Regions from separate parts of the Streptomyces sp. S186 genome, predicted to be linked through region 2. Evidence: predicted binding sites of a transcription regulator. Region 2 holds the regulator's gene; each other region holds the start of a gene.
What was found. Region 2 encodes HrcA, which represses chaperone genes, less so after heat shock. Its sites were predicted from a motif close to TTNGCACTCNGNNNNNCNGAGTGCNAA; they were not measured.
Positions count from the first base shown of each region.

Region 1: ACRAS8_RS20940 (FmdB family zinc ribbon protein) is a predicted target of HrcA. The motif match lies at 1,499-1,525, and genes of this name have one in related genera.
Region 3: groL (chaperonin GroEL) is a predicted target of HrcA. The motif match lies at 2,556-2,582, and genes of this name have one in related genera.

Region 1 is NZ_CP193932.1:4,836,204-4,840,812, reverse strand. Features, by position in the region: gene ACRAS8_RS20945 (MFS transporter) at 78-1,388, shown strand; gene ACRAS8_RS20940 (FmdB family zinc ribbon protein) at 1,537-1,881, shown strand; gene ACRAS8_RS20935 (S-methyl-5'-thioadenosine phosphorylase) at 2,044-2,877, shown strand; gene ACRAS8_RS20930 (hypothetical protein) at 3,172-3,414, shown strand; gene mscL (large conductance mechanosensitive channel protein MscL) at 3,757-4,263, shown strand; gene ACRAS8_RS20920 (hypothetical protein) at 4,321-4,609, opposite strand, start outside.
Region 2 is NZ_CP193932.1:5,548,382-5,552,990, reverse strand. Features, by position in the region: gene ACRAS8_RS23830 (nitronate monooxygenase) at 1-663, opposite strand, end outside; gene dnaJ (molecular chaperone DnaJ) at 874-2,010, opposite strand; gene hrcA (heat-inducible transcriptional repressor HrcA) at 2,011-3,027, opposite strand; gene ACRAS8_RS23815 (MBL fold metallo-hydrolase) at 3,348-4,082, shown strand; gene ACRAS8_RS23810 (DUF3097 domain-containing protein) at 4,245-4,609, shown strand, end outside.
Region 3 is NZ_CP193932.1:3,482,936-3,487,544, reverse strand. Features, by position in the region: gene thrC (threonine synthase) at 1-935, shown strand, start outside; gene ACRAS8_RS14565 (MoaD/ThiS family protein) at 991-1,269, shown strand; gene ACRAS8_RS14560 (cold-shock protein) at 1,742-1,945, shown strand; gene groL (chaperonin GroEL) at 2,747-4,369, shown strand.

The DNA of each region.
Region 1 (4,609 bases), 710 kb from region 2:
CGAGAGGACAGCTCTCGGCGCGCACCCGTGACGACCTCGCGGGGCGGCGCGCTACCAGGCGGCAGAAAGGCCCGGCCGTGGCATCCGCGGTCAAGGACTCCCGTCCCGGATACGGACAACTGTTGCGCACGCCCGGTGCGTGGACCTTCTTGCTGCCCGGGTTCCTGGCCCGGCAGCCGTTCGCGATGCTGACCATCGGCATCGTCCTGCTCGTCCAGTCCACCACCGGCTCCTACGGCAGCGCCGGCGCGGTCTCCGCCGCCACCGGTGTCTCGATGGCGCTCTTCGCCCCGCAGAGCGGCAAGCTCGCCGACCGCTTCGGCCAGCGTGCGGTGCTGCTCCCCGGCGTCCTGGTGCATGTCGCCGGCGTCTCGACGCTCATCGCCCTGGCCCTGGCCCACGCCCCCCTGTGGGCGCTGATCGCCGTCGCCGTCCCCACGGGCGCCTCGACGCCGCAGGTCGGCCCGATGGTGCGGGCCCGCTGGGCGGCGAAGCTGGGCGGCAGCCCGCTGATGTCCACCGCCGCCGCCTTCGAGTCGGTGACCGACGAGTTCACCTTCGTCGTGGGCCCGGTGCTGGCGACCGCGCTGTGCACCGGCGTCCACCCGGCGGCCGGCCTGGTCGCCGAGGCCGCGCTCACGCTGGCCGGCGGCCTGCTGTTCGCCTCCCAGCGGCGCACCCAGCCGCCCGTCCACCGCGGGCGCGGCGACGACCAGCCGCGCGTCTCCGCGCTGTCCGTCCCCGGTGTGCGCGTCCTGATCGTGGCGTTCCTGGGCATCGGCTCGGTCTTCGGCGGCATGCAGGTCTCGCTGACCGCGCTCACCGAGCACATCGGCCAGCCCGGCATCAACGGCGTCCTCTACGGGATCTTCGCGTGCGGCAACATGCTCGCCGGCGTCGCCTGCGGCGCGATCGCCTGGAAGGTCGGCCCGCGCCGCCGCCTGCTGGTCGCCTACGGGCTGCTGGCGCTGGCCACCACCCCGCTGTGGGCGGTCACCGCGGTGCCGCTGCTGGGCGCGGTCGGCCTGGTCGTCGGCCTGTGCATCGCCCCGGCCCTGATCACCGGCTACACCCTCGTGGAGTCCCTGGTCCCGGCCGGCGCCCGGACCGAGGCGTTCACCTGGCTGACCGGCGCGGTGGCGCTGGGCCAGGCGGCCGCGGCCACCTCCGCCGGCCAGCTGGCGGACCGTTTCGGCCCGAGCTCCGGCTTCCTGGTGCCGCTGGCCGGCACGGCGCTGGCCCTGGTGGTGCTGCTGTCCCTGCGGGCCCACCTGGCGCCGCGGCCGTCGAAGGTCGTCGCCGGGTCGGCGGCCACGGCCGGCAGCGACGCCGGTGCCCCCGCGGACACCGCCTCCGACGAGCGGGAACGCGCGCTGAGCCGGGCCTGACCGGGCCGCGACGCGGGCCCCGCGCCGGGCGTGCGGCCGGGCGTGGGGTCGGTCACCGTAGGGCGTTCACGGTGGACGGGCGCGCCGGAATACTGCAATATGGAGCGTCGTTAGCACTCAATGAGTGAGAGTGCCAGGAGGAAGTCAAGTGCCGACCTACCAGTACCAGTGCACCGCGTGCGGCGAGGGCCTTGAGGCCGTGCAGAAGTTCACCGACGACGCGCTCACCGAGTGCCCCAGCTGCAACGGACGCCTCAAGAAGGTGTTCTCGGCGGTCGGCATCGTCTTCAAGGGCTCCGGCTTCTACCGCAACGACAGCCGCGGCTCGTCGTCCAGCAGCAGCCCGGCCGGCAGCTCCTCCTCGTCGAGCAGCTCGACCTCGTCGTCGTCCTCGACGGCCTCGTCGGACTCCTCGTCGTCGTCTTCCTCGGCCGCCTCCTCGTCCTCGGACAGCAAGTCCGCGGCCCCCGCGGGCGCCGGCTCCGCCGCCTGACCCGCGGCAGCGGTCCGGCTCGCACACCGACGCCGGCAGACGGACCTCCGGGCCCCGCCACTCCCCCACAGAGGAGCGGCGGGGCCCGCCGCGTTTCCCGGGCCCGCCGCCCGTTCCGCGACCGGTCCGCGGGCCGCCGCCGTGCCCCGATAGTGTGACCGCATGGCTGACGCGGAGATTGGCGTTATCGGCGGGTCCGGGTTCTACTCCTTCCTGGACGACGTGACCGAGATCACTGTGGACACCCCCTACGGGCGCCCCAGCGACTCCCTCTTCCTCGGCGAGATCGCCGGCCGCTCGGTCGCGTTCCTCCCCCGGCACGGCCGCGGCCACCACCTCCCGCCGCACCGCATCAACTACCGCGCCAACCTCTGGGCACTGCGGTCCCTCGGCGTCCGCCAGGTCCTCGGCCCGTGCGCGGTCGGCGGACTGCGGCCCGAATACGGCCCCGGCACGCTGCTGGTCCCCGATCAGCTCGTGGACCGCACCAAGGCCCGCGTCCAGACGTACTTCGACGGCGAGCCGCTTCCGGACGGCAGCGTGCCCAACGTCGTCCACCTCACCTTCGCCGACCCGTACTGCCCCGACGGCCGCCGGGCCGCCCTCGGTGCCGCGCGCGGCCGCGACTGGGAGCCGGTCGACGGCGGCACCCTCGTCGTAATCGAGGGCCCGCGCTTCTCCACCCGCGCCGAGTCGCGCTGGCACGCCGCCCAGGGCTGGTCGGTGGTGGGCATGACCGGCCACCCCGAAGCCGTCCTGGCCCGCGAGCTGAGCCTGTGCTACACCTCGCTGACCCTGGTCACGGACCTGGACGCGGGCGCCGAAGCCGGCGACGGCGTCTCCCACGAGGAGGTCCTCAAGGTCTTCGGCGAGAACATCGGCCGCCTGCGCGAGGTCCTCTTCGACACCGTCGCCGCACTGCCCGCCACCGCCGACCGCGCCTGCCCGTGCACGGACGCGCACCAGGGGTGGGATCTGGGGATCGAGCTGCCGTAGCGGTAGCCGTAGCAGTTGCTGAGGTGGGGCGTCCGGCCGTTGCGGGGCTCGGGGGTCCGGCGGTCGCTGGGGTGAGGCGGTCGGCCGCTGCGGGGCTGGGGGTCCGGCCGCTGCGGGGTGGTCTCCGTTCTCTGCGGGCCGGGGTGGTGCAGGTTTCCCGCCTGGCGGGTGACGGAGTTGTCCACAGGCGTGGGGTCGTCCACAGGCCGGAGCAGGCGGCGGCGGATTGCGGCACGGTGGTGATCGCCGGGTCCGAACCGCGGGCCCGCTTCCGCACCCCAGGCGGTGATGACCATGCCCTCGCCCACCCCGACCCCGCCGCTGCCCACTCCCCCACGGTGTGAAGTGCCGCACTTCGCCCCGGTCCGCGTGGGCGGCATCCGCGCCCGATGGCGCGGGCCGGCCCGCCGGCGCCTGCTCGCCGCCGCCCTGGCCGCGACCGCCGCAGCACTGGCCACCGGCCTGTCGCACGACCCGGTCCGCACCGCGTCCGCTCCCCCCACCTGCCCCGCCGCGGCACCCTGCGGGAGGTGGTGACGGTGCCCGGGCCGCGCCAAGATCGAGTGGCGTCCACCGTCCGGGGACGCGAGACTTCTCCGAGTGGCGGGGCACCTGCCGCGCGCCCGTTACGAGGGCGCGCCCGCACCACCGATACCGATGCCGCTGTCGGCACCGCCGCACCAATCGCCGCCGCGAGGGCTCTGCCGAGCGGACGGATCCGCCGCCCCCGTACGGGTATCCGCGCCGGTATCCGCACGTGCCCGCTGGTCGCTCGCCGGTTCGTGTGGCGCAGTTGGACACCGCTGCCCCGCCCTGCCGTATGTTGCGGTGCTGATTGTCGGTGCACCGTCCGGAGCAAGCGTGGAAAGAGGCTGTCAGGTGAGCGAGCACAAGAGCGTCCTCCAGGGATTCAAGGAATTCCTGATGCGCGGCAACGTCATCGAACTCGCGGTGGCGGTCGTCGTCGGCGCGGCGTTCACGAACATCGTCAACGCGGTCGTGAAGGGCTTCATCAACCCGATCGTCGGCGCCTTCGGCTCGAAGAACCTCGACAACTACCAGACCTGCCTCACGGCCACGTGCGCGGTGGACAAGAAGACCGGCCAGTACGTGGACGGCATCTACATCCTGTGGGGCTCGGTGCTCAGCGCGGCGCTGACGTTCCTGATCACGGCGGCCGTCGTCTACTTCCTCATGATCCTGCCGATGAACAAGTGGAAGGCCCATCAGGACGCGAAGAAGCCGGTCGACGGGGCTCCGGCGAGCCCGACCGAGATCGAACTGCTCACCGAGATCCGCGACGCCCTCATCGCCCAGCGCGACGGCAGCTCCGCAGTTCCGGGGCCGGCGGCCGCGGCGATCATCGCGCAGAAGACCCAGCACTAGCAGCGGGCACCACTAGCAGCGGGCACCACGGTCGGCCCTCGCCGCCCCGCGCCTCGCTCAGAGGTGGTGGGGCGGTTTTTCGTCCAGGAAGCGCGCGAGGTCGGCCGCACTGCCCGAAGCGGTGGGACGCTCGCCCCAGCCGCGATCGGTGTCATCCGAGGACCGCTGACTCAGCGGGTCGTCGAAGATCAGGGCCGCGGCCTTCCCGCCGGTCTTCTTGGCGGCCTTCTTGGCGACGGTGGATGCGGTGGGCGTGGTGGGGCCAGTGGATGTGGCGGGGGCGGGCACCGCCGCAACGTCGGCCTCGGCGGCCGGGGTGGTGTCCACGGTGTCGGGGGCGCTGTTC
Region 2 (4,609 bases):
GCGCATCAGCCCGCCGGCGGCGATCACCGGGATCTGCACCGTCTCCCGGACCTGTCCGAGCAGCGCCAGCAGTCCCAGCCCGGAGCCGGTCCCGTCGGCGTGCGGGTCGTCCCGGTGGGTGCCCTGGTGGCCGCCCGCCTCCACGCCCTGTACACACACCGCGTCGGCCCCGGCCCACTGGGCGGCCTGTGCCTCGGCGGCGGTGGTGACGGTGACGACGGTGTACGTGCCGACCTTGGCGAACCCGTCGAGGGCCGCCCGGGAGGGGCAGCCGAAGGTGAAGGAGACCACCGGCACCGGGTCGTCGCGGAGGATCGCGAGTTTGGCCTCGTAGCCGTCGTCGGTGGAGCCGTTGATGTCGCCGAGCTCGGTCTCGTACCAGGCGGTCTCGCCGGCGAGTTGCTCGCGGTAGACCTCGACGGCGGAGGTGTCGGTCAGCGCGGGCTGCGGCATGAAGAGGTTGACACCGAAGGGCCGGCCGGTCATCCCGCGCAGCCGTTTGATCTCCTGGTACATGCCGTCGGCGGTCTTGTAGCCGGCGGCCAGGAAGCCGAAGCCACCGGCCTCGCAGACGGCCGCGGCCAGCTCGGGTCCGGAGCCGCCGCCCGCCATCGGGGCCTGCACGATGGGGTGGCGGCAGAAATCGGTGAGCGCGGTGGGCATGCCCACATCGTGTCACGTCCGGTGCCCCGACCCGAACGGGGGCGGCGGCCGCGGGAAGCTTCCCGCGGCCGCCGCCCGACCGCTGTGACCGGACCTCCGGCCGAGCGCCTAGCGCCCGTTGAACGCGTCCTTCAGTCGCGAGAACAACCCCTGCTGCCCGGGCTGACCGTGCCTGCCCGGGGGACGACCCCCGGACCCCCGGCCGAGCGCCTAGCGCCCGTTGAACGCATCCTTCAGTCGCGAGAACAACCCCTGCTGCCCCGGCTGGAACTGGCCCTGGGGGCGCTCCTCACCGCGGAGCTTGGCGAGGCGGCGCAGCAGCTCCTCCTGCTCGGGGTCGAGCTTGCCGGGGGTCTGCACCTCGACGTGGACGATGAGGTCGCCCCGGCCGTTGCCGCGCAGGTGGGTCACGCCGCGGCCGTGCAGCGGGATCGACTGGCCGGACTGGGTGCCGGGCCGGACGTCGATCTCCTCGACTCCGTCCAGCGTCTCCAGCGGGCACTTGGTGCCCAGCGCCGCCGCCGTCATCGGGATGGTGACCGTGCAGTGCAGATCGTCGCCGCGGCGCTGGAACACCGGGTGGGGCAGCTCGTGGATCTCGACGTAGAGGTCGCCGGCGGGACCGCCGCCGGGGCCCACCTCGCCCTCGCCGGCCAGCTGGATCCGGGTGCCGTTGTCGACACCGGCCGGGATCTTGACGGTGAGGGTGCGGCGGGAGCGGACCCGGCCGTCGCCGGCGCACTCGGGGCACGGCGTCGGGACGACCGTGCCGAAGCCCTGGCACTGGGGGCAGGGCCGGGAGGTCATGACCTGGCCCAGGAAGGAGCGGGTGACCTGCGAGACCTCGCCGCGGCCGCGGCACATGTCACAGGTCTGCGCCGAGGTGCCCGGCGCCGCGCCCTCGCCGCTGCAGGTGGTGCAGACGACGGCGGTGTCGACCTGGATGTCCTTGGTGGTGCCGAACGCGGCCTCGCTCAGCTCGACGTCGAGGCGGATCATGGCGTCCTGGCCACGGCGGGTGCGCGAGCGCGGGCCGCGCTGCGAGGCCGTGCCGAAGAAGGCGTCCATGATGTCGGAGAAGTTCCCGAAGCCCGCGCCGAAGCCGCCCGCGCCACCGGCGCCGCCGGCCTGAGAGAGCGGGTCGCCGCCGAGGTCGTAGACCTGCTTCTTCTGCGGGTCCGACAGGACCTCGTAGGCGGCGTTGATCTCCTTGAACCGCTCCTGGGTCTTGGGATCCGGGTTCACGTCCGGGTGCAGCTCGCGCGCCAGCCGGCGGAACGCCTTCTTGATCTGGTCCTGCGAGGCGTCACGGCTGATGCCGAGGACCGAGTAGTAATCCGTGGCCACTTACGACTCCGCGAGGATTTGTCCGACGTAACGTGCCACTGCGCGTACCGCTCCCATCGTTCCGGGGTAGTCCATGCGGGTCGGTCCGACCACGCCCATTTTCGCGACGGCCTCGTCGCCCGAACCGTATCCGACGGTGACGACCGAGGTGGACGTCAGGCCCTCGTGAGCATTCTCATGCCCGATCCGTACGGTCATGCCCGAGTCCTTGGCCTCCCCCAGCAGCTTGAGCAGCACCACGTGCTCCTCAAGGGCCTCCAGCACCGGCCGGATGGTCAGGGGGAAATCATGCCCGAAGCGCGTCAGATTGGCGGTGCCGCCGATCATGAGCCGCTCTTCGGTCTCCTCCACCAGAGTCTCCAGCAGTACCGACAGTACTGTCGAGACGGTGGCCCGGTCGTCCTGTTCGAACGATTCCGGGAGATCCTGCACCAGCTGCGGGACGTCCGTGAAACGGCGGCCGACGATCCGGCTGTTGAGCCGGGCGCGCAGGTCCGCCAGGGACGTCTCGCCGAACGGCGTCTGGCAGTCGATGAGCCGCTGCTCGACGCGGCCGGTGTCGGTGATCAGCACCAGCATCAGCCGGGCCGGGGCCAGCGCCAGCAGCTCGACGTGCCGGACGGTGGACCGCGTCAGGGACGGGTACTGCACCACCGCCACCTGGCGGGTCAGCTGCGCCAGCAGCCGCACCGTGCGGCCCACCACGTCGTCCAGGTCGACGGCACCGTCGAGGAAGTTCTGGATCGCGCGGCGCTCGGGGACGGACAGCGGCTTGACGCCGGCGAGCCGGTCGACGAAGAGGCGGTAGCCCTTGTCGGTGGGGATCCGGCCGGCGCTGGTGTGCGGCTGGGCGATGAAGCCCTCGTCCTCCAGGGCCGCCATGTCGTTGCGGACGGTGGCCGGGGAGACGCCCAGCTTGTGGCGCTCGGTGAGCGCCTTGGAACCGACCGGCTCCTCCGTACCGACGTAGTCCTGGACGATGGCGCGCAGCACTTCGAGCCTGCGTTCACTGAGCATCTCGCCACCTCCAGTCGGCCGTCCGCCGTGTCGTCCCGTCACTCCTGGCACTCACATGGGCCGAGTGCCAGACCCTGAGCCAGTGTACGGCCGGGTAGCGCCGATGCGGCAAGGGCGGGCGTACTCAGGGCTTACCCACCCCCGTCGGATCCGACCCGCGGGCCGCCCCCGGGACGCCCCGGAGCGGACCCCGGGGAATCCCCGGTCCGGCGCCGCCGCGATCCCCTACGGGTCCCGGGCGGTGCCCGTCGCGGGACCGGCGTCGAGCCGCTTCCGCGGTGTGCCGGGCAACGCTATCGCGGGGGCGCTAGCGTCTCTGTATGCGCACCACATGGGAAGAGGCGGGCTGGGAACGGCTCGGCGAGGGGGTGGTCCGGCGCCGGATGCCGGGCTGGGACGAGACGGTCGGCGTGGTCGCCGGTTCGGACGGCGTGCTGATCGTCGACACCGGCGCGACCCTCGGTGCCGGGGCGGAGCTCCGCCGGACGGTGCGCGCGGTGCTCGGCCGCGGTGTGACGCATGTCGCGCTCACCCACCCGCACTTCGATCACGTCCTGGGCACCGCGGCGTTCGCCGGGGTGGAGGTGTTCGGCGCGGCCGGGCTGGGCGAGCTGCTGCGGCACGGCAAGGAGGCGCTGCGGGACGACGCGGTCCGGCACGGCGTGGACCCGGATGCCGCGGCGGAGGCCGCGGACCTGGTGGTCGTCCCGCAGCACGAGGTGCACGGGCGGCTGACCGTCGGCCTCGGGGACCGGGAGGTGCTGCTGGCCGACGTGGGGCCCGGTCACACCGCGCACGACCTGGCCGTCCTGGTGCCGGGCCGGGCCGGTGAACGGGCGGTCGTCTTCTGCGGCGACCTGGTCGAGGAGTCCGGCGAACCCCAGGCGGGCCCGGACGCGCTGCCCGGGCGGTGGCCCGCCGCGCTGGACCGGCTGCTGGCGCTGGGCGGCGAGGACGCGGTGTACGTGCCGGGCCACGGCGCGGTGGTCGACGCCGGCTTCGTCCGCGCCCAGCGCGACGCCCTGAATGCCCGCTTCGGCACGAACTCACCCTGAAGCGGGGCTCGTTGGGGCCATTGAGCCCATTGATCCGCCGACTCCTCACCCTCTCGCCCTCTCGCCCCTTAGGCCCGTCCCCCGTCTCCCGGCCGCCGTCTCCCGGCCGCCGTCTCCCGGCCGACCGACCCGCCGATCCGCAGGAACAGGAAGCAGACCCGCATGCACAGCAGGCACTACAGCCCCGACCTCACTCCCCCCTGGAAGAAGCCGCAGCCGGTGCCCGAGGTGCCGGCCGATCCCGGGCTGGTCGTCGAGGAGGTGGTGACGGGCTACTGCGGCGCGGTGCTGCGGTGCGAGAAGACAGCCGAGGGCCCGACGGTCACCCTGGAGGACCGCTTCGGCAAGCAGCGGGTGTTCCCGATGGTGCCGCGCGGCTTCCTCCTGGAGGGCCGGACCGTCACCCTCGTCCGTCCGCGGAGCGGCCCGGCGCCGAGCGGCCCGGCGCGCACCGCGTCCGGCTCGATCGCGGTCCCCGGGGCGCGTGCCCGGGTCGCCCGGGCCGGCCGCATCTATGTGGAGGGGCG
Region 3 (4,609 bases), 2.1 Mb from region 2:
ACGACTCCGGCAACCCCACCCACTCCTTCAAGGACCGGGTCGTCGCGATCGCCGTCGAGGCCGCCCGCGCCTTCGGCTTCACCACCCTCTCCTGCTCCTCGACCGGCAACCTGGCGGGCGCGGTCGGCGCCGCGGCACGCCGCGCGGGCCTCAAGTCCTGCGTCTTCATCCCGCACGACCTGGAGCCCGGCAAGGTCGTGATGGCCGCGGTCTACGGCGGCGACCTCGTCGCCATCGACGGCAACTACGACGACGTCAACCGCTTCTGCTCCGAGCTCATCGGCGACCCGCTCGGCGAGGGCTGGGGCTTCGTCAACGTCAACCTCCGCCCCTACTACGGCGAGGGCTCCAAGACGCTGGCGTACGAGATCTGCGAGCAGCTGGGCTGGCGGCTGCCGGACCAGATCGTCATCCCGGTCGCCTCCGGCTCCCAGCTCACCAAGATCGACAAGGCGCTGAAGGAGCTGATCGCCCTCGGCCTCGTGGAGGACAAGCCGTACCGGATCTTCGGCGCCCAGGCCGAGGGCTGCTCGCCGGTCTCCGCGGCCTTCAAGGCCGGCCACGAGGTCGTCCGGCCGCAGAAGCCGGACACCATCGCCAAGTCCCTGGCGATCGGCAACCCCGCGGACGGCCCGTACGTGCTCGACATCGCGCGCCGCACCGGCGGTGCCGTCGAGGACGTCACCGACCCGCAGATCGTGGACGCGATCAGGCTGCTGGCCCGCACGGAGGGGATCTTCGCGGAGACCGCGGGCGGCGTGACCGTCGGCGTGACCAGAAAGCTCATCGAGAACGGCATCCTGGACCCGTCACTGACCACCGTGGTGCTGAACACCGGTGACGGCCTGAAGACCCTCGACGCCGTCGCCGCCGGGCCCACCGCCACGATCCGGCCGGACCTGGACGCGTTCCGCGCGGCCGGCCTGGCCGGCTGAGCCCGGCCCCGCCCGCCCCCCGACTCCCACTCCCGTAGCCCCGGAGGCATCCACCATGAGCGTCAAGGTCCGCATCCCCACCATCCTCCGCACGTACACCGGCGGCGAGGCCGAGGTCACCGCCGAGGGCGCGACCCTCTCCGAGGTGATCGCCGACCTGGAGAAGAACCACCAGGGCATCGCCGCCCGGGTGCTCGACGACGCCGGCAAGCTGCGCCGCTTCGTGAACGTCTACGTCAACGACGACGACGTCCGCTTCGAGCAGGGCCTGCAGACGCCGACCCCGGACGGGGCGGGCGTCTCCATCATCCCGGCGGTGGCAGGAGGCTGCTGACCCGCCCGAGGGCGCTCGACGCGGAACGGCACGATCGACACGGATCGCATTTGCGCCAACTCTTCCCTGCGCTGACTGGAATTGCCCCGTCCGACCTAAACGGACGGGGCAATTCCGTGTCGTGAAAGGGGATACCATTGGGGCGATTCCCCTCCGGTTATCTCCGCGTACATGCCGAACGCATATGAGATCGCGGTGACTTGTGCGCAAGTTGTGTGCGCGTTTTGTCGGTTGTGTGGCATATTCCCGGCCCGAATCGGGCTGCAATAACGCCATTTGAGCGTATACGGCCGTTTCCCCGGTGCCGGAATTCTCGTCCGATTGACCTGTTGCGCTGGGCATTGGTCCAGATACATTCAGCGGCGGTCGACGCGTTCCGGCGCACACCCCACGGGCCATTCCCGGGGGTGAGGTCTGACCCGGGTCCGCGAAGTGCGGTCCTGCGCAAGGGCCAGTAATAGGGGAGTTAGGCATGGCTCAGGGCACCGTCAAGTGGTTCAACGCGGAGAAGGGGTACGGCTTCATCGCGGTCGACGGTGGTGCGGATGTATTCGTCCACTACAGCGCGATCCAGATGGACGGTTACCGCACCCTTGAGGAGGGTCAGCGGGTCGAGTTCGAGATCTCGCAGGGCCAGAAGGGGCCACAGGCGGACATGGTCCGGGTCACCGCCTGAGGCGGCGGCCGACTGCATCGTCGGCGGAAGGCCCGCAACCCCGGTGAACGGGGCTGCGGGCCTTCTGTCGTGCCGGCGCGTTGTCGTGCGGTTGCGCTGTCGTCTGTTGTGCCGGGCGCCCGGCGGGGGCCGGCGTATCGGTCCGTGCCGCGCCAGGTGGGCGCGCGGCTTGTCTCCCGTGCGCCCTTCTCCCGTGATGACCGCCGCCCCGCACGCGGGCGCCCGCGGGTGTAGACGGGCGCGCATGGGGGAGGGGGCCTGCCTGTGTCCCGCTGCGTCCCGCTGTCAAAGGGGGCGCGTTGGGGTCGTTGGGGCCCGTTGGGACGCCTGCGCGCGGGCGTGCGCGGTGGAGGTGGAGGGGACCCATCGGTCCCGCATTCGACGTGGGGCCCGGCGCGCGGGGCGCGCATGAGTCGGCCAGGTCCAGGCCGGCCGTGACGGGCGTGGGGCCCGGTGTACGCGGGCATGCATGGGGGCGTGAGACGGCCGTCTCACGGGTGCACGGCCGCCCGCGGTCACTCCCGTCCGCCGGCCCGCAATCGACCGCACCCCACCGGGAGACATCCTCCAAGCCGCTTGCACTCGCCTGGTGCGAGTGCTAATCATTGCGTTAGCACTCTCCCCGTGAGAGTGCTGAATGTGGACCGGGTCGGTGAGGCCGGCACGCCAGGTGGGGCAAGGAACCACAGGGCATGTGGGCCGTCCGTCGCGGGCGCCAGCGCGGTCCGGAGCTTCCTCCCCCAGCTCGTCACACTTGTTCGGGCAGGGGGTACCCCCATCAGTCCGGAGGGACCACTTCACATGGCCAAGATCATCGCGTTCGACGAGGAGGCGCGGCGCGGCCTTGAGCGCGGTATGAACCAGCTCGCCGACGCCGTCAAGGTCACCCTCGGCCCCAAGGGCCGCAACGTCGTCCTTGAGAAGAAGTGGGGCGCCCCCACGATCACCAACGATGGTGTCTCCATCGCCAAGGAGATCGAGCTGGAGGACCCGTACGAGAAGATCGGCGCCGAGCTGGTCAAGGAGGTCGCGAAGAAGACGGACGACGTCGCCGGTGACGGCACGACGACCGCGACCGTCCTCGCCCAGGCGCTGGTCCGCGAGGGTCTGCGCAACGTCGCCGCCGGCGCCAACCCGATGGCCCTCAAGCGCGGTATCGAGAAGGCCGTCGAGGCCGTCTCCGGTGCCCTGCTCGACCAGGCCAAGGAGATCGAGACCAAGGAGCAGATCGCCTCCACCGCGTCCATCTCCGCCGCCGACCCGCAGATCGGCGAGCTCATCGCCGAGGCCATGGACAAGGTCGGCAAGGAAGGCGTCATCACCGTCGAGGAGTCCCAGACCTTCGGTCTGGAGCTGGAGCTCACCGAGGGTATGCGCTTCGACAAGGGCTACATCTCGGCGTACTTCGCGACCGACATGGAGCGCATGGAGGCGGCGCTCGAGGACCCCTACATCCTCATCGTCAACTCCAAGATCAGCAACGTGAAGGACCTGCTGCCCCTCCTCGAGAAGGTCATGCAGTCCGGCAAGCCGCTGCTGATCATCGCCGAGGACGTCGAGGGCGAGGCCCTGTCGACCCTCGTCGTCAACAAGATCCGTGGCACCTTCAAGTCCGTCGCCGTCAAGGCCCCGGGCTTCGGTGACCGCCGCAAGGCCATGCTCGGCGACATCGCCATCCTCACCGGTGGCACCGTCATCTCCGAGGAGGTCGGCCTCAAGCTGGAGAACGCCGGTCTCGACCTGCTGGGCCGCGCCCGCAAGGTCGTCATCACCAAGGACGAGACCACCATCGTCGACGGTGCCGGCGACAGCGAGCAGGTCCAGGGCCGGGTCAACCAGATCCGCGCCGAGATCGAGAACAGCGACTCGGACTACGACCGCGAGAAGCTCCAGGAGCGCCTCGCGAAGCTGGCCGGCGGCGTGGCCGTCATCAAGGCCGGCGCCGCGACCGAGGTCGAGCTCAAGGAGCGCAAGCACCGCATCGAGGACGCCGTCCGCAACGCCAAGGCGGCCGTCGAGGAGGGCATCGTCGCCGGCGGTGGCGTGGCCCTGCTGCAGGCTTCCTCGGTCTTCGAGAAGCTGGAGCTGGACGGCGACGAGGCCACCGGTGCCGCCGCCGTGAAGCTGGCCCTGGAGGCCCCGCTCAAGCAGATCTCCGTGAACGCCGGCCTCGAGGGTGGCGTCATCGTGGAGAAGGTGCGCAACCTGACCCCGGGTCACGGCCTCAACGCCGCCACCGGCGACTACGTCGACATGATCGCCGAGGGCATCATCGACCCGGCCAAGGTGACGCGCTCCGCGCTGCAGAACGCCGCCTCCATCGCGGCGCTCTTCCTCACCACCGAGGCCGTCATCGCCGACAAGCCGGAGAAGGCCGCCGCGGCCGCTCCGGGCGGCATGCCGGGCGGTGACATGGACTTCTGATCCACCGCGGCCCCGTCCGCCGGTCGATCAACGTCCGTTCCGTTCGCCGGGGCGGTACCCCCTCTCCCAGGGGGTACCGCCCCGGCGGCGTTTTTGGGGGGCGGGGCTCGGGGGCGATGCGTCTTATGCGCCTCGTGTGCCCCATGTGTTCCACGGGCTCTGTGAGTCCTGTGAGTCCTGTGTGTCCTACGAGACCTTTGTGCCGCCGGTGTCGTGCGTGGTTTCGTCCTGGTTGGGTCC